DNA from 4 places in the Paenibacillus sp. JNUCC31 genome. Region 2 is predicted to be linked to each of the others. Evidence: riboswitches for the same ligand, from Rfam matches in the RefSeq annotation. Region 2 holds a riboswitch; each other region holds the start of a gene.
What was found. A riboswitch is a leader RNA that binds a small molecule or an ion and turns the genes downstream of it on or off. The one in region 2 is predicted to bind thiamine pyrophosphate.
Positions count from the first base shown of each region.

Region 1: linked by a shared signal. The riboswitch ahead of JNUCC31_RS19300 (ABC transporter ATP-binding protein) and the one ahead of JNUCC31_RS01450 (thiamine phosphate synthase) in region 2 are both predicted to bind thiamine pyrophosphate.
Region 3: linked by a shared signal. The riboswitch ahead of JNUCC31_RS16935 (ABC transporter substrate-binding protein) and the one ahead of JNUCC31_RS01450 (thiamine phosphate synthase) in region 2 are both predicted to bind thiamine pyrophosphate.
Region 4: linked by a shared signal. The riboswitch ahead of thiC (phosphomethylpyrimidine synthase ThiC) and the one ahead of JNUCC31_RS01450 (thiamine phosphate synthase) in region 2 are both predicted to bind thiamine pyrophosphate.

Region 1 covers NZ_CP062165.1:4,417,292-4,423,145, reverse strand. Annotated here, with positions in the region: gene JNUCC31_RS19310 (ATP-binding cassette domain-containing protein) at 1-206, shown strand, start outside; gene hisC (histidinol-phosphate transaminase) at 231-1,343, shown strand; TPP riboswitch at 1,460-1,562, shown strand; gene JNUCC31_RS19300 (ABC transporter ATP-binding protein) at 1,740-2,507, shown strand; gene JNUCC31_RS19295 (ABC transporter permease) at 2,494-3,306, shown strand; gene JNUCC31_RS19290 (ABC transporter substrate-binding protein) at 3,468-4,535, shown strand; gene thiM (hydroxyethylthiazole kinase) at 4,849-5,661, shown strand; gene thiD (bifunctional hydroxymethylpyrimidine kinase/phosphomethylpyrimidine kinase) at 5,658-5,854, shown strand, end outside.
Region 2 covers NZ_CP062165.1:361,770-367,623, reverse strand. Annotated here, with positions in the region: gene JNUCC31_RS01460 (hypothetical protein) at 1-882, shown strand, start outside; gene JNUCC31_RS01455 (ABC-F family ATP-binding cassette domain-containing protein) at 1,015-2,565, shown strand; TPP riboswitch at 2,701-2,810, shown strand; gene JNUCC31_RS01450 (thiamine phosphate synthase) at 3,115-3,705, shown strand; gene thiO (glycine oxidase ThiO) at 3,710-4,936, shown strand; gene thiS (sulfur carrier protein ThiS) at 4,933-5,136, shown strand; gene JNUCC31_RS01435 (thiazole synthase) at 5,139-5,854, shown strand, end outside.
Region 3 covers NZ_CP062165.1:3,897,136-3,902,989, reverse strand. Annotated here, with positions in the region: gene serS (serine--tRNA ligase) at 1-258, opposite strand, end outside; gene JNUCC31_RS16955 (MFS transporter) at 642-1,877, shown strand; gene JNUCC31_RS16950 (DUF2798 domain-containing protein) at 2,310-2,810, opposite strand; gene JNUCC31_RS16945 (VOC family protein) at 2,999-3,385, shown strand; gene JNUCC31_RS16940 (hypothetical protein) at 3,458-3,670, shown strand; TPP riboswitch at 3,817-3,929, shown strand; gene JNUCC31_RS16935 (ABC transporter substrate-binding protein) at 4,156-5,196, shown strand; gene JNUCC31_RS16930 (thiamine-binding protein) at 5,417-5,707, shown strand; gene JNUCC31_RS16925 (ABC transporter permease) at 5,707-5,854, shown strand, end outside.
Region 4 covers NZ_CP062165.1:4,187,718-4,193,571, reverse strand. Annotated here, with positions in the region: gene thiC (phosphomethylpyrimidine synthase ThiC) at 261-2,045, opposite strand; TPP riboswitch at 2,412-2,525, opposite strand; gene JNUCC31_RS18280 (IclR family transcriptional regulator) at 2,645-3,388, opposite strand; gene JNUCC31_RS18275 (alpha/beta hydrolase) at 3,759-4,787, shown strand; gene JNUCC31_RS18270 (Fe-Mn family superoxide dismutase) at 4,986-5,854, shown strand, end outside.

The DNA.
Region 1 (5,854 bases), 3.5 Mb from region 2:
TCAGCGAGGCGGTTGCACTTGCTGACAGGGTACTGTTAATCGAGGATGGTCATATAACGATGGATACCCGAATTACGCTGGAGCGGCCACGCGTTCGGGACAGCGGGTTTGCTCATTTTGAAAACCTGATTCTTAATCGGTTGTTGACTCCTCCACAAGAAACAGCACAGCAGATTGCCCAGAAACAGATATCATTCTCGATCTAATTCCACTGGAAAGAAGGTATGATCATGCAATCCCTTTCACCCATTCCCTCTCCTCCTGTCAAAGACCTGTTAAATCAAATTCCAGCCTATACACCTGCCAAATCCATGGAACAGATTCGGCGGGAGTTGGGACTGGAAAGTGTCGATCGACTCGCAGCGAACGAGAATCCGTTTGGCTCTTCTCCCTTGGCTGCGGAAGCAGTCCGATCCCTGGGCTCCGATCTTTTGGCACAATACCCCGACGGTTCCAGCCAACTGTTGCGTGACAAACTTGCGGAGCGGCTGGGTGTGCGTACCTCCCAACTGGTATTTGGCAGTGGATCGTTCGAGCTACTGACCCTTACCGCCCAAGCTTATCTTAATCCCGGCGAGGAATCACTCATTCCGGTGCCCTCCTTTAACTGGTATAAAGGCGCTACCCTGCTGGCAGGCGGTGTTATTCATGAAGTGCCTTTGGTCAACCATTCGCTGGACCTGGAGCAATTCCGGCAACGGATCAATGCTTCAACCCGAATCATCTGGCTGTGCAATCCGAATAATCCGACCGGAACCATTTTCACGGCAGATGCCCTGCTTGGTTTACTTGAACATGTTCCCTCCCATGTCGTGGTTGTCCTGGACGAAGCGTATTATGAATTCGCGGAAAGCGAAGATTATCCGGATACGGTTAAGCTGCTGGAACAGTACAATAATCTGATTATTCTGCGGACCTTCTCCAAAATATATGGGCTGGCCGGCCTGCGAATCGGATATGGCATCGGGAATGAAAGCATCATTGAAGGCATTAACCGGGTCAAGCTGCCCATCAGTCTGACAGCCACATCCCAAGCCGCTGCTTCGGCCAGCCTGGATGATCATGAATTTGTCTCTCATTGCCTGCACTACAATCGTCAGGGACGGGAAACGTTAATGCAATCCTTTGATCAGTGGAAATTACCCTACATCCCTTCCGAAACGAATTTCATCATGGTGGATCTGTTACAGGACAGTGGCCCCATTACCAGAGAATTGTTGAACCGAGGCATCTCTGTTCGCGGCGGTGCCGAATTCGGCATGCCTACCTGGCTTCGGATTACGATTGGTACACCTGAGCAGATTGCCCGTTTGATCCGTGAGCTGGGCGCACTCATTCCCTAGTCGGTATATGACTTCTTCCCTCATTCATTTATCTTCCTCACCACGACCTGCCTGATCAGGCTCTTTACATTCCGCTTCTTTATGATATATGCTGAGTACACAACTGCATATCTTGAACATTACACTAGGGGAGCCTTGCGGCTGAGACGAATCGAACGATTCGGACCCTTTGAACCTGATCTGGATCATACCAGCGGAGGGAAGTGGAGCGGCCTTTCAGTAAGTGGATTTTTTCATGTTGATGATGAAATTTAATGTGAATTGAACTTACAGACCCACTCATTTCTCCGGAAATGGGTGGGTCTTTTTCGCGTTCTGCGGGCAGATCAGAAGGTGTAATTAGAGATCCCGCAGTTTGCTGTTTGTTTGATAACGAGGAGGAAAGGAAGCGAGAAAATGGGTGACGACATCACCATTCACAACATGAGCTATGCTTTCCCGGGAAAAAGGGATTCCCCTGTGCTCTCCAATGTGTCGATGCGTGTAGCGAGAGGAGAATTCGTCTCGATCATCGGCTCCAGCGGCTCCGGTAAAAGCACCCTCTTCAAGCTGCTGGCAGGCTTGCTTGAGCCCACCCACGGAACCATTGAAATTCCTTGGGTTCAAGAAGGAAAGCGACTGGGCCAGGTGGCCTACATGCCACAAAAGGACCTCCTGTTATCCTGGCGAACCGTCATGGAGAATTGCATGCTCCCCTCCGAACTTGCTTCAGGGCGGCAGGATAAGGCAAGGATGCGAGCGGACATTCTCGCTGGGCTCGACAGATTTGGCTTATCCGGCTACGCGCATGCTTACCCGGACGAGCTGTCGGGTGGCATGCGCCAGCGTGTCGCGCTGCTTCGTACTTTGCTGACAGGCGGCCAGCTCATGCTGCTGGATGAACCATTCGGCGCACTCGATGCCCTGACCAAACGGGAGATGCATCGGTGGCTGCTGGAGCTGTGGGAAAGCCTGGGCAAAACCGTGTTGTTCATCACGCATGACATTGAAGAAGCCCTGCTGCTCAGTGATCGGATTATCCTGTTAACTCCAGTGGGCCAAGGCCAACAGCTGCAAGATATGGAAGTACCTTTGCCGCGTCCAAGACATTCGGACATGATCTACGAACCGACTCTCGTTCAGATGAGACGATTACTGGAGGAACAATTGCATGCGAGACGGTAACTTGAGAGATAGCATGAAGCATAGCGTAAGAGGTTGGCTTGCCCGTTATGGTCTGTTTCTTTTGCTCATGATCTTGCTGCTTGCCCTCTGGGAGTGGATTGTGCATATGGGATGGGTGCCTTCCTTCATCATTCCAGCCCCGACGGCGATTGCCAGTTCGCTGTATGAACATCGCCACCTTCTGCTGGCTACACATCTGCCCGCTACCTTGATGGAAGTTGTCGTTGGTTTTGGCTTGTCTATTGGTGCCGGAATTGCACTTGCAACAGGTATGTATATGAATCGGTCGATTGAAAAAGCGTTATATCCCTTCATCTTGATCAGTCAGACGATTCCGTTGATTGCCCTGTCCCCCGTCTTCATCCTGTGGTTTGGCTACACGCTGTGGAGTAAAGTTGCGGTGGTATTCCTGATCGCATTTTTCCCGATTGTAGTTAGCACCTACGATGGACTGCGCCAGGGTGATCCGGAGCAGCGTGAATTGCTGCGGACGATGGGGGCCAGCAAGTGGGATATTTTTCGCAAACTCCAGATTCCGCTTGCCCTTCCCTCCTTCTTCTCGGGACTAAAAATGTCTGTAGTGTACTGTGTGGTCGGTGCAACGATCGGGGAATGGCTCGGTGGAAGCAAGGGTCTCGGTTATTTCAGTCGCAGAATGTCGAGCAACATGAACACGGATGCGATGTTCGCCGCTATTGTGCTGTTATCCCTGCTTGGTATCGCCCTGTTTGTACTCATTGCATGGATGGAGAGAAGATTCGCTGCACCACGTCATGCAGGTAGAAGAAAGGCTGGATAACTTTCGGAGGTAGACCTGACGGGACAGGTTTATCTTACTTAGCGTCTTCCCCTTACTATCCGCTGGGAGGCCATAGCAGCACATCGGTTTCCAATCACCGGTATGTAGAATTTTATGAATTTCATAACAGATAACAAGGAAGAAACGAGGAACTTTACGTAATGAATAATAAGCATATATATTCCCTGCTCCCTCTCCTGCTCATAGCTCTGTTGCTGATCGTTAGCGGATGCAGCAAGACGGGCACCAACACGCCTGCTACGGATTCAGCTTCCAATACCAAAGATACAGAATCATCTGTGACCGAAACGTCAGTAGATTCCAAAGACAAGCTATCCATCATGCTCGACTGGTATCCGAATGCAGTGCATTCCTTCATCTATGTAGCTCAGGAGAAAGGATACTTCGCGGATCAAGGTCTGGATGTTGATGTTCAAATGCCTGCCGATACCAATGACTCACTCAAACTGGTTGCTGCCGGAAAAATCGATCTGGCGCTGAGCTACCAGCCGCAAATTTTGCTTGCGCGCGGGGAAAACATTCCTGTACGTTCCATTGCGGCCGTCGTTCGGCATCCACTCGTGCATCTATTAACTGAAGCAGACGGTAAAGTGAAGTCGCCTAAAGATCTTGAAGGATTGACGGTCGGCTATTCCTCAATTCCTCTGTATGAGGCAATGGTGCGTACCATGATCAGCCAGGATGGAGGTAATCCCGACAAGATGAATCTGGTAGATGTGGGATTTGACCTGATTCCTTCCCTGGCTTCCGGGCAGGCAGATGCCATTATGGGCGGTTTTATTAACCATGAGCAATTGATTCTGGAAAAGGAAGGCCATGCCATGAAATCGATCAATCCCGTTGATTACGGCGTACCTGATTATTATGAGCTGGTACTGACTGCAAGTGACACGGGTATTGAATTGAAAAAGAATCAGCTTACCCGGTTCATCAAAGCGATGCAGGAAGGACAGAAATATGTGACAGAGCACCCCGAGGATGCGCTGAACATTCTGCTCGCGCATGAGAACGAAACTTCTCCACTTGACCCGGAGATCGAAACCAAAAGCCTGAATATTTTACTGCCACTGATGAATGAAAAAGGTCAGCCGTTTGGCGGGCAGGACGCCTCTTCTTGGAAAAACGTACGTGCATGGCTGGTTCAAAGTGAATTGATTCCCGGTTCCGTGAAGGCTGAGGATGCTTTTATCAACTTGCAGGGCGAGTAGACATCGGTTGCTGGATCAGATCAAAGAAAATCTTAAAGTAGGAAATTCAATGCTGGAAATTGCCACATGAGTTTCTTCGGTATTCAATAACTGTACAAAATTTCTATAGAATATATGGATTTTTTATTAAGTAGATGAATTATTTATCTAGTCTTTCTATATGGACATTGCAGCTATCCGAGAATGACCTTTAACTCATAACTCAATCATTTATGAAAATCCTGCTACCCAACAACCTTGAAAACTTATGCGTATAAGGGTAACCCTGCCTGCTTTTGTTGATTAAATTGCTTATTTATAAGGAGGAACTCATATGTCTTATCTGGAACGTGTTCGTACACAAAATCCACTCGTTCATAACATTACGAATATTGTCGTTGCTCCGTTTACGGCCAACGGTTTGCTCGCACTAGGTGCATCTCCCTTTATGGCCTATGCGCATGAAGAAGTGGCTGATGTCGCCAAAATTTCGGGAGCAGTTGTATTGAACATTGGCACTTTGGACGAACGGGTAGTTGAAGCGATCCGCCTGGCTGGTCAATCGGCGAATGCAAATAATGTGCCTGTGGTGCTCGATCCGGTTGGCGCTGGCGCAACCGCCTATCGTACAGAAACCGTTCAGATACTTGTTCGTGAGCTTCGCCTCACGGTGTTGCGCGGCAATGTGGCGGAAGTCGCTAATGTCATCGGCGAGCGTTGGAACATCAAAGGTGTGGATGCAGGTCAAGGTGAGGGAGATCGAATCGGAATAGCGGAACGTGCAGCACAAAAACTCGGCTGTGTGGTCGTCATTACCGGACGCGAGGATGTCATTACGGATGGGCAAACGACGTTCCTGACGAGTAATGGACATGTCTTGCTCACCCAAGTGACTGGTGCAGGCTGCTTGCTCAGCTCAGTAATCGGTGCTTTTGCAGCCATAGCAAAACCGGGTGAAGACTTGCTGAGCAGTGTTGTGGAAGCTCTCGCCTTCTATGGCGTTGCAGCAGAGATTGCGGCGGAACGTACCGCTGACCTTGGACCGGGCAGCTTCCAGATCGAATTGCTGAACCAACTGGCCCAAGTAACACCTGACATTCTCGCGCAGCGGGCACAGGTTCGCCGGATTGATAGAGGTGCACAATGAGTATTGCGCAGGCTTTGACGATTGCAGGTTCCGATAATGGCGGCGGTGCCGGAATACAGGCCGATCTAAAGACCTTTCAGGAGCTTGGTGTATATGGCATGACTGTAATTACAGCTATCGCTGCCCAAAATACAACCGGTGTGCAGGGCGTCTTCCCTATCTCATATGAAGGTATTGCTCAACAGCTGGATTC
Region 2 (5,854 bases):
AGCAATCGTTACAGGGCGGCACTTCAGACTGCTGTAATGGATGCAGGGGCTGTGATGCATCAGAATGAGAAGCAAAACGATGAAGCGGGGTATGATTCAACCAAGTTCGTGAAAGCGGACAAAGAGCTTGCATTACTTACGTTTACCCAAACAATGGCGCTTAATATGGGGATTCAGGATGATCCTGCTGCGATAAAGGCCATGTTTAATTACTTACCTGCAATAGTTCTGCTGGATTATGACGGTTATTATATTTTGGCGAAAGAAACTGAAATGACAGGAAACCTTGAAGATTCATTCCGGCACGTGTGGAGCCCCAAGAAACCTTATACATATTCTGATTCAAATGGCAGCAGTATTAACTTCACGCTCGATGGGTATGTGTATGCCTATGATGCAAGCTTGGGCAAATGGGTAGAAGGCTTCCAAAAAGAACTGGCCTCCAGCACGCAAATCCCTCTTCTTCAAGATGCCGAGCTCTTTGAACAGGTCAGACGAAGCCGGATCGTAACAAGTGTGCAGGAAGATTTGGCTGAGGTTATCAACAGGCATAATGAGTTTGCAAGAAGGAATGGTGTTTCCTACACCTTCACCATGCCTTTGATTTCTCAAGAGGATTGGTACAATACAATTAGTGATACAGGACTTATGGCCTTTATTCAGGGGGTACCTGTAGGGAATGAAAAGATTAACAATTATGCCATCGGTGGTGGCAGACTGGTGAAGAAAACAGCAATTATTGGCGGAGTTGATCCGGCAAGTGGAATCAAATATTATTATCCCTCCACATGCCGCAATGGTTACAGGGCCGGAGAAGTGTTTACAGATGCGAAACAAGCAGCAGCTCAAGGCTATTTTGAGTATAAGTGTTCCATAAATTAGGGCAGTTTGTTTGTAATATGAAAGTGAGGTTGCATGAGATGTTTACATTACTTTCAGAAAAGGCGATACCTGTGATAAAATAAGGTTTCGGAACGATAGTAATGTCCAAATAGATAGGAGCAACCTCATCTTATGAGTTTATTGTCAGTTGAGAACGTGAGTCACAATTTTGGCGACCGCACGTTATTTAAAAATGTTTCTTTTCGTTTACTCGCCGGAGAGCGTGTAGGCCTTGTTGGTGCAAATGGTGTGGGCAAGTCCACATTGATGAACATCCTTACCGGGAAATTGTTAAAGGACGAAGGGAAGGTTGAATGGACCCCAAAAGTTCGCTATGGATATCTGGATCAGCATACCAAGCTCACGCCTGGAAAAACGATTCGTGATGTGCTCAAAGAGGCGTTCCTGCCCTTGCTTGAGTTGGAAAAAGAAATGATGTCCATCACGGATCAGATGGCAGACGCCGATCCGGACAAGCTTGAATTGTTGCTGGAAGAAATGGGTGACATTCAGGAACAATTAGAGCAAGGTGATTTTTATCTGATTGATGTGAAAGTGGAAGAGATGGCGAATGGACTTGGCTTGTCCGCTATCGGTCTGGATCGTGACGTGGCCGCGCTTAGTGGTGGTCAACGTACGAAGGTATTGCTTGCCAAGCTCTTACTGGAGAAACCAACGGCTCTTCTGCTGGATGAGCCAACGAACTATCTCGATGTGGAACACATTGAATGGCTGACGCGTTACCTGAAGGATTACCCGTATGCGTTTATTCTGATTTCGCATGATACGGAGTTTATGAATGAGGTCGTTAACGTTATATATCATCTGGAATTTGCCAAGTTGACGCGTTATGCAGCGAACTATAACAAATTCCTTGAAATGGCCGACATGAATAAGGCGCAGCATATTGATGCTTATGAGAAACAGCAGGAATTTATCAAGAAGCAGGAAGATTTCATTCAGCGGAACAAAGCCCGCGCTTCCACTTCCGGTCGTGCCAAGAGCCGTGAGAAGCAGCTTGGCAAGATTGAACGGATCGATCGTCCAGACGAAGCAGCCAAACCCACATTCAAATTCAAGGATGCCCGGGCGAGCAGCAAAACCGTCTTTGAGGGTATTGATTTTGAAATTGGATATTCATATGCATTATTGCCCAAAATGACGATGACGATTGAGCGTGGTGAGAAAATTGCCATTGTTGGGTGTAACGGTGTAGGTAAATCAACTCTGCTGAAGACCATCCTTGGGAAAATCCCGCCAATCAGCGGTAAGACATTCTTGGGTGACTATCTGGAAACAGCCTATTTCGAACAAGAAGTACGTGCAGGTAATATTACTCCGATCGAAGATGTGTGGAATGAATTTTCTCATCTGACACAGAATGAAGTCCGGGGCCATCTCGCACGATGTGGATTGAAAAATGAGCATATCACCCGTCCGCTTAACGCGCTTAGTGGTGGAGAACAGGCAAAAGTTCGTTTGTGTAAGCTTCTTATGCGTGAAAGCAACTGGATTTTATTCGATGAGCCGACCAACCATTTGGATGTGACAGCCAAAGCAGAGCTAAAACGCGCCTTGCAAGAATTCAAGGGTACCGTGTTGCTCGTATCACATGAACCTGAGTTCTATGAAAGCTGGGTAACCAAAACATGGGATGTTGAAGCTTGGTCCGAGAAACAATAGTATGTATCTTCGAACCTCGAACAAGATCAGCTACTTTTATAACTACATCAACCCTAAGCATGAATGAACAACGTAATCAATGGAAATGTACGGTGACAAAAAAAGGTGTCTATGGTAACATAGGCTACAACTTCATATGAACACTAGGGGGGCCGCACGATGCGGCTGAGATGGAAGAATTAGATTCCGGACCCTTTGCACCTGATCTGGATCATACCAGCGTAGGGAAGTGGCCGTTTCAGCTAATGACAAAGTGAGCAATTATCGTTGATTTTATTGCGATGTTGCCTGCAGTGTGAAACATGCATATACACATTGTTACAATTATGGGTTCCGTAGTTGTTATGCAGTGAGTAACCGTATGCAGCAGTCATTCAGTTGATCCATGAATACTAAATTCGTGGCCACTCCCCTGCGGGAGTGGCTTTTTTTGTTGTTTATTTCAGCGTAATCATATGCAAGAGGAGGGCGAACAATACGGAAATCTTCCACGAACATGTAACAAGAGGATCATTCGAACTGCATGCTCTTTCACCAGGAAAAGGTGACATGAACTCTTTTGTGCATGCTGCCACGGATGTATGGCGCTGGGTCGATTATATCCACATTCGAGAAAAAAAACTGACCCTGGAGCAACAGATACAATGGGCCCAAAGCCTGAAAAAAAAGGGTGTTCCATCTAACCGAATCATCATGAATGGCTCAGATCAGCTGGCTAAACATGGGGTGTTTGGTGGTGTGCATTGGGGCCAAGCTGCTATTCATAGCTACGATAAGGAGCTGGGGAGAGTCGATCGGCTTCGCGTAGGGGTGTCGGTTCATTCTCTGGAAGAAGCAAAAGTTGCAGAAGAACGTGGGGCGGATTATCTATTTTACGGGCATGTGTACGCCTCACCCAGTAAACCGAATTGCGAGCCTAGAGGACTTGCTTCGTTGGCTGAGGTATGCACCAAAGTTTCAATTCCAGTGATCGCGATTGGTGGGATTGGAACGGAGAATATTGCTGCTATCCGAACTGCTGGCGCCAAAGGGGCTGCGGTAATCTCTACGATTTGGACAAGCAACAACCCGGAACTGGCAGCAGCTTCATTGCGGCGGGCGATCACGAATTCACAGAAGTATGCCGAACCAGGGAGATGAGATCATGAGAGAGGGAGCAAGAAGTATAAGGAAACGTTCAGGTTATCATCCAAGAGCAGTATCAAGGAGTAGAATTGGATCGGAAATTCGAGGCAATCTTCATGCTGAAACCATTATTGTAGGCGGTGGAGTGATCGGTTGTGCTATTGCATGTGAGCTCGCTACCCGAGGCCATGATGTTCTTTTGGTTGAGCGTTCGCGGATCGCTGGAGGAACTTCCTGTGCAGCTGCCGGGATGCTTGCTGCTGACAGTGAGAGATTCACTCATGCCGTTATGGCGAGGCTCGCGAAGGAGAGCAGAGAATTACTTCATAAACAGAAGGAACGAATCAGTTCACTTAGTGGAGTGGAGATGGGTTTGCAGCAATATGGGTTTATTACTCCCTTTCGTTCATACAGTGAGGTCAGCAATTACAAAAATAACAGATCTTCGAACTCCTCTGATGAACCTTTTTGGTGGGATCGTGTCTCTGTCCAACAGGAAGCATCATGGTTAAACAGGGATATCTATGGTGCATATTACAGACCTTCCGAGAGCGAGATCCTTCCTGTTAATCTCACGCAGGCGTATGTCAGGGCGGCTCAAGCCATGGGTGCAAGGGTTATGGAAGGCGTACAGGATGTCCGTTTGCATATAGATGTGAACGGAGTTCAAGGGATCCGAACTTCCATTGGAACGATGACATCGAAGAACGTCATTGTTGCAACAGGGTTACAGGGAGAAGAGTTGATGAGACATGCAGGGCTGATTTTGCCTGTTTTGCCTGTGAAAGGAGAGATTGCAGCGGTGCATTTCTCACCTCGCCACATCGGATACAGACCTGACAAAACGGTGTATGCAGATGATATATATATTGTCCCAAAAGCCAATGGGGAAGTGTGGCTCGGTGCAACCAGCCTTCCCGGAAGAACAGACACAAAAGTCTCGGTACAGGGGATTCAGAAGCTATTTACAGCTGCGACAAGCTGGGTGCCTGGCATGAAGGAAGCGCATTTTCTCCGGGCATGGGCGGGTGTTAGACCTTCGACTCCGGATGGATTGCCCTACATAGGGGCTTGTGAAAGTATTCCCGGGTTATTCACTGCTTTTGGACATTATCGTAATGGCATACTGCTTAGTGCGATTACGGGCAGCTTAATGGCTGATATAATCTACGGTAAAACTTCCGAAGCGTTGGGAATTCAGGACCTTAGTCCGGATCGTATGAATCGAAAGGAGATATTGCAGTGAATATCATTGTCAACGGACAAACCATGCAAATTGAAGATAGCTTAAATCGTGTGGACAAATTGCTCCATTCGTTTAATCTGCAAGTAAAAACCGTAGTGGTTGAATTGAATCGGCAAATTTTAACGAGGGAATACCATGAGACGACGGCATTAAGAGACGGAGATCGGATTGAAATTGTACATTTTGTGGGAGGCGGTTAACTATGTTGAAGATTGGGAATTATACGTTCGGATCTAGACTACTTCTGGGTACAGGCAAATTTTCGGATTTGGACGTGCAGAGCCAGGCGGTTGAAGCGGCAGGTACGGAAGTGTTAACGTTCGCTGTTCGGCGTTTGAATCTGGAAGATCGAAACAAACAACATTTTCTGGACACGCTGGATTTGAAAAGGTATACCCTGCTTCCCAATACAGCGGGTGCTTCAACGGCAGAGGAGGCAGTGCGAATCGCTGAACTTGCCCGGGCTTCAGGACTTTGTGATATGATAAAAGTAGAAGTCATCGGCGATGGAATCACATTGCTTCCTGACCCGATTGAAACGTATAAAGCATGTGAGATATTGCTTGAAAAGGGATTTACGGTACTGCCTTATATCTCGGATGATGTTATTTTGGCCAAGCGATTGCAACTACTCGGTGTACATGCTGTCATGCCTGGGGCTTCACCCATAGGGGCAGGGAGAGGAATTATTAATCCCTATAATCTGGAGATAATTATTGAACAAGCCGTCGTTCCTGTCATTGTGGATGCAGGGCTTCGAGCACCCAAAGATGCGGCTCATGCGATGGAATTGGGAGCAGACGGTGTATTGTTGAATACGGCTGTCTCCGGATCGGGAGACCCTGTGAAGATGGCTAAGGCCATGAGAATGGGGGTTGAAGCAGGCAGAATGGCTTATGAGGCAGGCATGATTCCCAT
Region 3 (5,854 bases), 3.5 Mb from region 2:
ATGCTCCAACTGATCGTTCAGCTGTTTCACCTGTTCCCTTAAACCCTCGGCCTGTTCACGCTCACCAGCTTGCATCAGCTTGCCGATGTCCGCTGATAAGGTGTTCCTTACCCTGCGTCCTTCTTCGCTTTCCTGCAAAAGTGCTCTGCGTTCTTCGTCCCGTTTCAGTAACTCACGAATATTCACATTGATTCGTTTTCCGTCTGCCGCAGCTTGCACCTCTTCTGCATGCTCCCGAATCCACTTCATTTCCAACATGGTCACCGTCTCCTTTGGCTGTAAAAATACAAAGAGCGCCCTCATCCCTTGGGACGAGGAGCGCTCTGCTCGCGGTGCCACCCAACTTGCCGAACCAGAATATTCTGGTTCAGCCTCTTGGTCCGCGATAACGGGCGGTTCCGGTTAACTTGGGGAAATGTTCGCTCCCCTGGCGAAAACGCCTCCGAGTTGGATGCTCTTCAACGGCATGGTCCGATCTGTAATTGTTGTGTTTCAGTATATACGATCGTTCGCCTCATCGCAAGTTATCCGTGCACCCCCTTACATGTCCTGTTATGATAGAGATTGTTTGTTTTTGGGAAATGCTCCTGAATGGCAGACTCGCTACATATACATCATATATTTAGAAGGAGTTTTTCTTCATGAAAAAATTGCTTTGGATCGGATGCTTGTCCTATTTCCTCATCGGACTTGCCCATGTAGTTCTCGGCTCCATCCTGCCTGTTGCCCTTGAACATTATGGCAAGGATTACAGTCAAGGAGGAACGCTTATTTTCGCCCAATTTGCCGGGTTCCTGGGTGGGGTACTACTATCTCCGTGGTTGAATAAACGCTTTGGCAAACGAGGCGGTCTATTAATTGCCGCGGCCCTGCTTTGCATTGCAGAGTTATCCTACATGCTGCTGCCACCTTGGGGTTGGATGTACGTCATTGCTCCTGCAGCCGGATTCGGATTCGGGATGATTGAGGCTGTCATCGGTACAATCATCATTGCTGCAATTAAAGATAATACCGCGGTCGCCATGAGCCGACTCGAAGTGTTATTCGGTATCGGGGCCATGGTCATGCCGCTCATTGCCAGCGGTCTAATCTCTGCCGGATACTGGCGGCTGTCTTTCCTTGTGGTTGCTGTCTGTGCAGCGATGACCTTCATTTTCTGGGCCAAAAGTTCATTCGGTGAGCTGGACAGCGAGCTGAGTCGACGTAGCTCAGACCAGACTCCTGTACACGCTCACGCTGCTGCATCGCCAAATGGAACAACCCCTTCAGACGTTGAGCCATCTCGTTCAATCTATCGCGGGCGCAATTTGGCTCTTCTGTCTTTATTTGTTCTGTTTTTCTTTCTCTACGTTGGAACCGAAATGAGTCTTGCCAACTTCATGCCCGCCATTCTGATTGAGAAAATGAACATGAAGGAAGCAGGTGCTGCGCTTAGTGTTACCTGCTTCTGGATCGCCATGTCTGTTGGACGGCTGTTTGCCGGATATATTGCGGAGAAGTTTCAATATCGCGTCTACGTTCTGTACAGCTGCCTCGCGGCCGTTCTGCTATTGATGATTTTTCCGTTCACCAACCAGATCTGGTCCGCATTTTTAATCATTCTCTTACTGGGACTTGCACTGTCTGGCGTGTTCTCCATCGCCCTCGTCTTCGCCAGCAAAATGCTGCTTGGAACCGAAGAATCGACGCCCAGTATCCTGATTGCATCAGGTGGAGTTGGCGGTGCCATTCTGCCTTTGGTTACAGGCTGGAGTCTGGATCATCTGGAAGTTAACCAATCCGCATGGATGCTCGCCATCTTTGCGGTTGGGCTGCTTGTCATTAGCGTGATCACGTATCAATGGCAGAACAAACATGCGGTCGATACAGTGACTTAACAGTTATGTGTCGAGGCAAACCTGAGAATTAGAATCAGAAACAAAATACCTATTATAGAGATTGAGATGTCCACCGTCATGAATTGGCGGTGGACATCTTGTTTAGCGTTATTCTGTTCTAACGAACCTGGTACACGCTATTCATCTCCATTTCTGCATGTTTGAAATCTAACGAATCCTAGAGACGTTATTCTAGATAATTAGCTCCAAATCAAGCTCTCGTTGCAGTTTCTTAGCATAGTAACGCCGCTGAGATTCGTTAGATTTTTCGTTCCTTAAAAACCGGCCCAATAAGATGTTCTCGATTCGTTAGCGCTGTAATCATGGTAGAAAGTGTCCTATCTTTGCCTCAGATCACCTTTCATTAAAGGTGAGCATACGATCTATTTATTTGCACAAGATTACCCAGGAAATACTTTAGGCCCATCTGAATCACACACTTTTGTTAACGGCAGGCAATACAGATCCATTATCCTTGATGAATTTACCAAATACATATCGCACGAGTGGCCCCAGAATGATCAACTGATATGGAAGCGCCAGGCTGAAGTTACGAGCGATTGTATGAAGGTACGTACGGAGTATGGATGCCCCGTTTAATTGATCCGCGAGATATGCCGAGATCATTCCATACATGGACATGATCAGTACCATACCAATCACCATGAAAAATGACATGGCGAGCACACCCAGAATCTTATTGGACTTGTCGAAGGGCAAGGAGAATGCAATCTTTCTCGCTACAGGTCCGACAATGAAAGACTCCACCAAAAACGCGATGACAAAACATAATATGAACTGAAGTAATATCTCAAGCGGGGACATCTTGCCGAGTAACCCATTGTGCCATAAATTAAATGTCATCATGACGACGACCATCCCTGTGCACATCAGCATTCCAAAAACAATTTGTTCTTTCTTCGTTGTTGGCAATTCTCTCATCCTTTCTGTTTACCTTCGTAATTATAGAGATGACGAACCCCCTCACATAAGTGAACATTATGTGAACATTGCCGACTTGTCCAAAAATTAAAATCCTGTTTGACAACCCCATAGCACAGTCCTATGATATCCCTTAAAATGGTAGAAAATATTTACTCAATATAAGGAGGATTTGGATTATGAGTTTTCAAAAGCGCATTGACCACGTTGGCATTGCCGTTCGTGATCTGGAGACCACACTCCGTTTCTATACGGAGATTGTTGGTCTTGAATTGAAAGACCGGGTAACCCATACCAACGGCGTCATCCAGCTCGCCTTTCTCGGCTTCAACGGAAGCAACGAGACTGAGATTGAGTTGATTCAGGGATACAGCGACAAGCTGCCTTCCGAAGGAACAGTGCACCATTTTGCCATCCATGTCGATGACCTTGAGTCCGAGTACAACCGCATTAAGGCAACCGAGGCCGAGTTTATTGATGGAGAGATCATTACACTGCCCAACGGTTACCGTTATTTCTTCATTTATGGACCCGAGAAGGAATGGATTGAGTTCTTCCAGCGCTAAGAATTGGAGCTGACTATGTATAGGTGCATATGATGATTTTCAACCGGATGGACCCGCGCTGGAGGAAGGGATATGAGCGCGTATATTAGTCCGGCTGACTTGTGTAATTTGATGTTCAAAGCAATTACAGCTACAGATCTGGAGCCCTTCACCATACTGCATGGGATCTCGAATAATCGGTTTAAACGATTAAATCTCGAATCCACTCAGAAAAAGGTAGGCTATGAACCGAAAGCCGATGCTTTTGCACTCAGTCAGATTTCCTTATATGATTCTCCACGATAAAAGTTAAAAAATCACACATCGACAGAGGTCGTTATACGCATGTATAAGGGCCTCTTTGATTACTTCATACGTGCCCCTATCCAGTTCCTGACTGGACATGCATCGGCCTCTGGCCTATAATTACACCTAGTAATGCCCGTAACTTCATAGTTTCCCAGGGGAGTCGGAATTGGCCGGCTGAGAGTGTATCCCACCAAGATACTGACCCTTAGACCTGATCTGGATCATGCCAGCGTAGGAATCGGAGTATATCGAATTGGCCCAGCCTAGCCTCTTTGCTGAGTGCCACATCTCTAACGCCTGCACGCGTCCCGGAGTAACGGGGCGCTTTTTTAATGTTCTTTTACATAGCCAGAAGAGCTGAAAAAAAGACGTCATCCGGATCATAGCTGGTATAAATCTGTCGATTTATGCAAGAAGCTTGGATATGAAGCCAAGGAGTACCCCGCGCCACTGGCCGGACAACATGAAGGAGAGAAATGACGATGAGATGGCGTAAAATGATGGGCCTATTGCTCTTGTGTGTACTACTAGTGGCTGTGGCCGCATGTGGCGGCAAAGAAGCTGCACCTTCAGGAGAAAATGGCAGCAGCAGCACCGAAAACAGCAATGAAGGTGACAATGCAGCCCTCAAGGATATTAAAGTGGTACTGGACTGGACACCAAATACGAATCATACCGGCCTGTATGCGGCCGTAGATCAGGGTTTTTATAAAGCCGAAGGCTTAAATGTCGAGATTGTACAGCCAGGTGCCGGAGGCGCGGATACAATGGTGGCTTCGAATGAAGTGCCATTTGGCGTAAGTTATCAGGAGAGCGTGACCCAGGCCCGCACACAGGGCGTACCGCTCGTGTCCATCGCTGCAGTCATTCAGCATAATACATCCGGATTTGCCGCTCCGGCGGAACGGAACATCAAGTCTCCCAAAGATTTTGAAGGCAAAACCTATGGTGGCTGGGGTTCACCGGTAGAAGAAGCCGTGATGCAGTCCATTATGGAAGGCGAAGGCGCTGATGTATCCAAAGTAAAAAATATTAACATGGGCGATGCAGACTTTTTCACAGCTGTGAAACGCGATATCGACTTTGCCTGGATTTTCTACGCCTGGACGGGTATTGAAGCCGAGCTTCGCGGAGAACCCATCGACATGCTGTATGTGAAGGATTATTCCGATGCGCTGGACTACTACACCCCTGTACTCGTGACCAATGAACAGACGATTCAGAACGATCCCGAGCTGGTTAAAGCGTTCTTGAAGGCGACTTCCGAAGGATATCAATATGCGATCGAACATCCCGAAGACGCTGCCAACATTCTGATTAAGGCCGTACCGGATCTGGACAAGGACCTTGTACTCGCGAGCCAGAAGTGGCTGAGTCCGAAATATCAGGATGACGCACCGCGCTGGGGTGAGCAGAAGCAGGAAGTATGGCAGAACTATACCGATTGGATGTTTAGCAAAAAACTGCTTGATCAGCAGGTTGATGTATCCAAAGCGTATACAAACGAGTTTCTACCCCAATAAAAATTGTTTAAGTTTAACTTTTTTACACCAGAACGAAGAGTGCAGAACCCATCTGTAGAAACGAAGTGGTCGCCTTTATCCCCGGATTTCCCCCATGAGGAAAATGGAATCAAAAAATCCGGGGATAACAGCGATCGGAAGAGGGTACTGCAATCGAAGTGGTAAAGTGTAAAGCTGGTTTAACTCATGCAATTTAACTCGAAAGGAAACGTGATCTTTTATGGCAAGTACACTGCTTAGCATTCAAGTCATTCCCAAAACGCCAAATGGCGAAAATTCCTATCCTTACGTTGATCGTGCTATCGAAGTTATCCAGCAGTCGGGATTAAAATATCAGGTTAACCCACTCGATACCACGATGGAGGGAGAACTGGAGGAACTGCTTGAGGTTGTCCGCAAAATGCACGAAGTTCTCGTGGAAGCTGGCAGCCCAAGCATCATCTCACAGATCAAGATTGCCCATAGCCCGAGCGGCTTCAGCATGGACACCCTGACGGAGAAATATCGCTAATGCATGCCTATTGGAAAAGCGTATGGCCGCCCTTTGTGGCGGTTATTCTCTTTATAGCGGTATGGCAGGGAGCCGTCTCCCTGTTTCATATCGAGAAATGGATGCTGCCAGCGCCTTCGGACATCGCCCATGAAGCAGCATCCCAAT
Region 4 (5,854 bases), 3.7 Mb from region 2:
GGAGGAATACCCATCGCAAATGCTGTGCAGGAGTAGCCATTGGCCTGACTACTCTTATTTGTTTTTACTTATATTCATATTATTATGCATCTGTTAGACAATCAACCTATAACTGATAAACATATATTGAGTCGCACTTCTTGTTCTTTAAGAGTAAGTGTGCGCACCACGTACCCAAGTTAAAGCCGCTCTTCTCCGCGATCACGGAGAGGAACGGCTTTTCACTATGTCAGGCTGTCCAGATTGCGTTGTAACGACGCCTAGGAGCGTGTCCGGTATTCCTCTGCCTTTTCCTGCATGCCCGCAACCACGGCCTCATTCTCGGACAGTCCCTTGTCCACGGCAAAGGCACGAATATCTTGCGTTATACGCATGCTGCAAAATTTTGGCCCGCACATGGAGCAGAAATGGGCTTCCTTGGCCCCTTCGGCTGGCAGCGTCTCATCATGATAGGACAGCGCTCGTTCCGGGTCCAGTGACAGGTTGAACTGATCCCGCCAGCGGAACTCAAACCGTGCCTTGGACAGCGCATCGTCCCGACGCTGGGCACGCGGGTGGCCTTTCGCGAGATCGGCGGCATGAGCAGCGATCTTGTAGGCAATAACCCCTTCCCGTACATCATCCTTGTTGGGCAGGCCCAGATGTTCTTTTGGCGTAACATAACAGAGCATCGATGTGCCGAACCAGCCGATCATCGCTGCACCAATCGCTGAGGTAATGTGGTCATATCCTGGTGCAATATCGGTCGTCAGCGGTCCCAGCGTATAGAACGGCGCCTCCTTGCAGATCTCCATTTGCAGATCGACATTCTCCTTAATCTTGTGCATCGGCACATGTCCCGGACCTTCGATCATCACCTGCACATCATGCTTCCAGGCAACCTGCGTGAGTTCACCAAGCGTAGCCAGTTCAGCCATCTGGGCTTCATCATTGGCATCGTAGATGCTTCCCGGGCGCAGTCCGTCCCCTAGAGAGAACGCCACGTCATACCTTTTCATAATTTCACAGATTTCTTCAAAGTGGGTATACAAAAAATTCTCCTGATGATGCGCAAGGCACCATGCTGCCATAATGGACCCACCCCGTGACACAATGCCGGTCATCCGTTTGGCGGTCATTGGAATATATCGCAGCAGCACGCCGGCATGAATCGTAAAATAGTCCACGCCCTGCTCTGCCTGCTCGATGAGCGTGTCTCGATACAACTCCCAGGTCAGTGCTTCAGCTTCGCCATTGACCTTCTCCAGCGCTTGATAGAGCGGCACCGTGCCAATCGGCACAGGTGAATTGCGGATGATCCATTCCCGGGTAGTGTGAATGTCTCGACCTGTGGACAGGTCCATCACCGTGTCCGAGCCCCAGCGCACGGCCCATGTCATCTTCTCCACCTCTTCCTCGATGGAGGAGGATACAGCAGAATTTCCGATGTTAGCGTTGATCTTCACGTGAAAATGACGCCCGATCAGCATCGGCTCACTCTCCGGATGATTGATGTTCGACGGCAGGATGGCCCTGCCACTCGCCAGCTCCTGCCGCACAAACTCCGGCTCCACCCCTTCACGAATGGCGGCGAACTCCATCTCAGGGGTGATCATTCCCTGCCTTGCATAATGCATCTGGGTCACGCAGCGCCCAGCCTGTCCCCGCAGCGGTTTACCACGCAAGCCCGGATACTCCTCGGCTCCAGCTCGCTTCCCGCCCGGTTTCAATCCGTTATCCTCCGGTTTTACCATTCGTCCCTGGTAGGCCTCAACATCTTGACGCTCCGTAATCCAGCGGGTACGCAGCGCGGGCAACCCTGCCCGGATATCGGCATGAAATCCGGGATCAGTCATTGGTCCGCTCGTATCGTAGACACGCAGCGGCTCGTTATGCTCCACCCCTTGGGGAGTATTCGTGTCATGAAGGGCTATTTCACGCTCCGGTACAGCAATGTCCGGTCGTGAGCCCTGAATGTACACTTTGCGGCTGCCCGGGAAGGGCTGAACCCGTCCGGCCGCACCTGTACTCTTTTCCAACGGCTGATCCTGCTCGTCTTGTCCCATCGTTCTGTTCTCTGTACTCATCGCTCTTGTCTCCTCCTCATTGGTAATCGACTGGATTGATAGCTCTGCGCACAGTCCTGGATCATCCACAACACAGAAAAAGAAAGAGCGGTCATACACCAGAAGATAAGGACATCACATTCCAAGTAATACAGACATTCGGGGCAAAAAAAACTTCCTCCCCAACGCTCGCCAACCACTCTTGGCACTTGTCCAAAAAGCAGCTCTGGTATCGTCTTCCGCCTGTATACGGTATATAAAAAAGCCGGTTCCCAAGGGAACCGGCCTATGTCCATCACCACTCATGCAACTCATTCAGGCTCCAGAGCGGAGTCCATCCATAAGTCACATATGTGGTGTTCGTGGTCGTATCGCCGATTACTTCCCTACGCTGGTATGATCCAGATCAGGTGCAAAGGGTCCGGAATCTCATGCGATTCCGTCTCAGTCCGGACAATTCGGACTCCCCCAGTAACGTTAACAAGTTGCAGCATATACGCTGCAGATCCATATTCAGTTATGCTGGCCTGTGAGGCCGTCCATTACAGAGTAGCGTATCGAAATAAAAAAGACAACCTTTATATTCCAGAAATCTGAAATCAGGACAGCATAAGTCCCATCTGTGTGGCAGCTTCCTTCAACACAGGTGCATATTCGTGCAAGGTCTTCTGGGACAGGCGGCTAACTGGGCCGGATAACGACAAGGCGGCAGCGATATTACCTCTGCGGTCCATAATAGGGACAGATACGGCTGCTGCTCCCGGCTCACGTTCCTCATAACTCGTTGCGTATCCATGTTCACGAATGTCACCCATCTGTGCAAGATACACTTTGGGATCGATAAATACAGGCCATTCCGGCCCATTCATCAGATCTTCACGGTCCTCTTCGGTCGCAAAAGCCATCAGCACTTTGCTGGACGCTCCCACGGATAGCGGCAGCCTCACTCCCACCGGAGCCACACGGCGAATCGCTTGATCACTCTGCACGGCTTGAATCCGAATCCGCTCACTGCCATCACGCAAATACAAACTCACCGTTTCGCCCAGCCGATCTCTTAGCCGCTCCATCGCAGGAAGGAGCAGAATGGCTGGATCATCGCTTCGAGACATATGTGCAGACAGCTCCCATATACGTATGCCGAGTCGATACTTCTCGGTTGCTGCATCACGGATGACGAATCCTCGTTCCTCCAAAGTTGCCATCAGACGGTGGACTGTACTTTTGTGCAGACCGATCTGGCTGGCAATTTCCGTGAGTCCCAGATCACTACGGGTTGTAAAACATAATAATATATCCAGCGCCCGTTCTACAGCCCGGACGGTTAACTTGCGGTCTTCCATGGATGTTATCCTCCTCATGTTTCATCACATGAAACTCGGTTACATAAATTATATGAGAAACGGTCTCATCTGTAAACCAAAAGCGCCAATATGGAATAGGGAGAAGTGTAAATATTTTCTTTTTATAAATATAAATCCCCTGCAATTTGCACCCTTAGGAAATGTTAACCATATATCTTCAGAACTATATAACAATTGCGTAACAAATGCCTCCAATCAATTGACTTTGACTATATTGGAACATACGATAAAGATATATTAAATTCAGATTTTGCTTCATAAGTAGTCAGAAAAATCATTTATCATTATCATTTATCCGCTCTGTTCGTCTCGTTGTTATCTTCATTTGATTTTAAAAGGAGGGGCAATCATGTATCAGACATCCCAGAGCGAAGCCCCGCTGCAAACGAAAGTGTCCGATCTGCCCTCTTCGTTATCACCGAGGCTGATCCGGTTCAAACATATTGTCGTGGCGTTATTGCTCTCCGTTGTATTTTTTCTGCTCTTTTGTTTCATTGCACTACACGGGTATATTGCCTGGGTATTATCCAATCCAACTGTGGCGCCCGTCTTCTCCAATCCCATGCAGGCCAAGAACATGAAGTATCAAGACATCACGTTCCCGGCAGCTGACGGCAGTCGAACGATGCAGGGCTGGTATATCCCAGCTGACAATAATGCGAACAAAACGATCATATTCAGCCATGGATATGGTGCGAATCGTGAGGAAACCTGGGTTCCGATGTATGATCTGGCCCATTATGCTCACCAGCTCGGATTTAATGTGGTGATGTTCGATTATGGCTTCGCCTCCCAGGTGAACAAGGCCGTCGCTACAGGAGGTAAAGCCGAGTCCCAGCAGCTGCTTGGTGCCATTCAATTTGCCAAGCAGCGCGGAGCTCAGGAACTTGTCGTATGGGGCTTCTCCATGGGTGCCGGTACGGCCCTCCAGACTGGACTTATTACCAAAGATGTGGATGCGATGATTCTGGACAGCACATTCCTGCTGGAGCCGGATACACTGTACCACAACATCCATAATCAGATTGATCTGCCGCGTCAGCCTACGCTGGAGATTATGAACCTGCTGTTCCCGATTCTGAACGGAACCGGATTGCAGCAAATTCCGTATCAGGAAGTGAAAAAAGAAGATTATCCTTTCCCGATCTTCTTCATCCATGGTACCGAGGACGAGAAAGCCCCTTACCCTATTGCGGAGCTGCTCGCTGCCAACCAGACCAATCCGTATTCCGATGAGTGGATTGTGGACGATGCGCATCATGAGCTGATCTTCCGGGAGCATCCGAAGGAATATCTGCGCCGTGTCTCCACATTCCTGAGTCATGTGACGAAGACAAGCAGCGATGATGTGGATAATACCAATAGCGGAGAATCGTGATGATTCGGTAATTGAAGAGCCCTTAGGGGCTCTTTTTTTTATGTACACATAGGACAACATGCCGGGAGAATATACTCTTGGGACGTAATTAAAGACAGCTCTAGCTTGTACATTAAAATGGAGCGAACCGGGCTAGCCAATTTTATTTCTGCTGTTGGGTCTGAATTTGAATTCAATTTGAATGGAGGTTCACCGTATATGAATTGGTATGGATATGGGCATCTGCTGCCTCTGCGGGTACTCGAAGAGATCCGTTTCTGGAAAGAGCAGGAGAAGGAGCATACGATCGTTTTGCGAGCACTGGTTCCTGAGCTTGAGTCCTCTTATGTCAAGCTGCTTGAAGAATGGGAGGCTACCTTTGCAAATAGTGAGCGAACGGCAAATCAACTGCTGAAGCAGCTCCTGCCAGGAACTCACCCTCCAGCCCCCTACATCATCCGCTGCATCGAACAACTGATCGCCGCCTCCTGCTCACAGTCACGGGAGTTCATTAGACAGTTGTATGTCCTGCTGGAGCAAAGTACCGCCGTGCAGGCTGTGCCACTCGCCAAAGTGGTTCTCCTGCATTTCATTCGCGAATCCGAGTATTTCCTGGGGGTGCTCGATACGCTGAAGCAGCCTGGAGTTATGCGGGATTTGGCGGCTGACCCATCTTTTTCACTGGATCAGATTCTTCAAACCTCGGGGTACCCGTCAGAACCCAATCTACAGAAGTTCCCGCCATACGAGTCTGGGCAGTCCAATCGTGAAGCAACGGAAGATCCTTCGCCTACCGTTGGAAAATTGAACCCTCATCCATCGGAGCAGGCACAATCATCTGCGGCTGTTCAGTCTGGTCTTCCAACTACAGAGGGTTCATCCACCTCTTCGACAGCGCCGGTCAAGGAGAAGCCTGTTCCCATCGGTGGACACACTCTCCCTCCCCTGCCCTATGCTTATAACGCCCTTGAGCCCCATATTGATGAGATGACGATGCGCATTCACCATGACAAGCACCATCAATCCTACGTGGACGGACTGAACACCGCAGAGAAAAAACTGGCGGAATCGCGGAAAAAGAATAACTT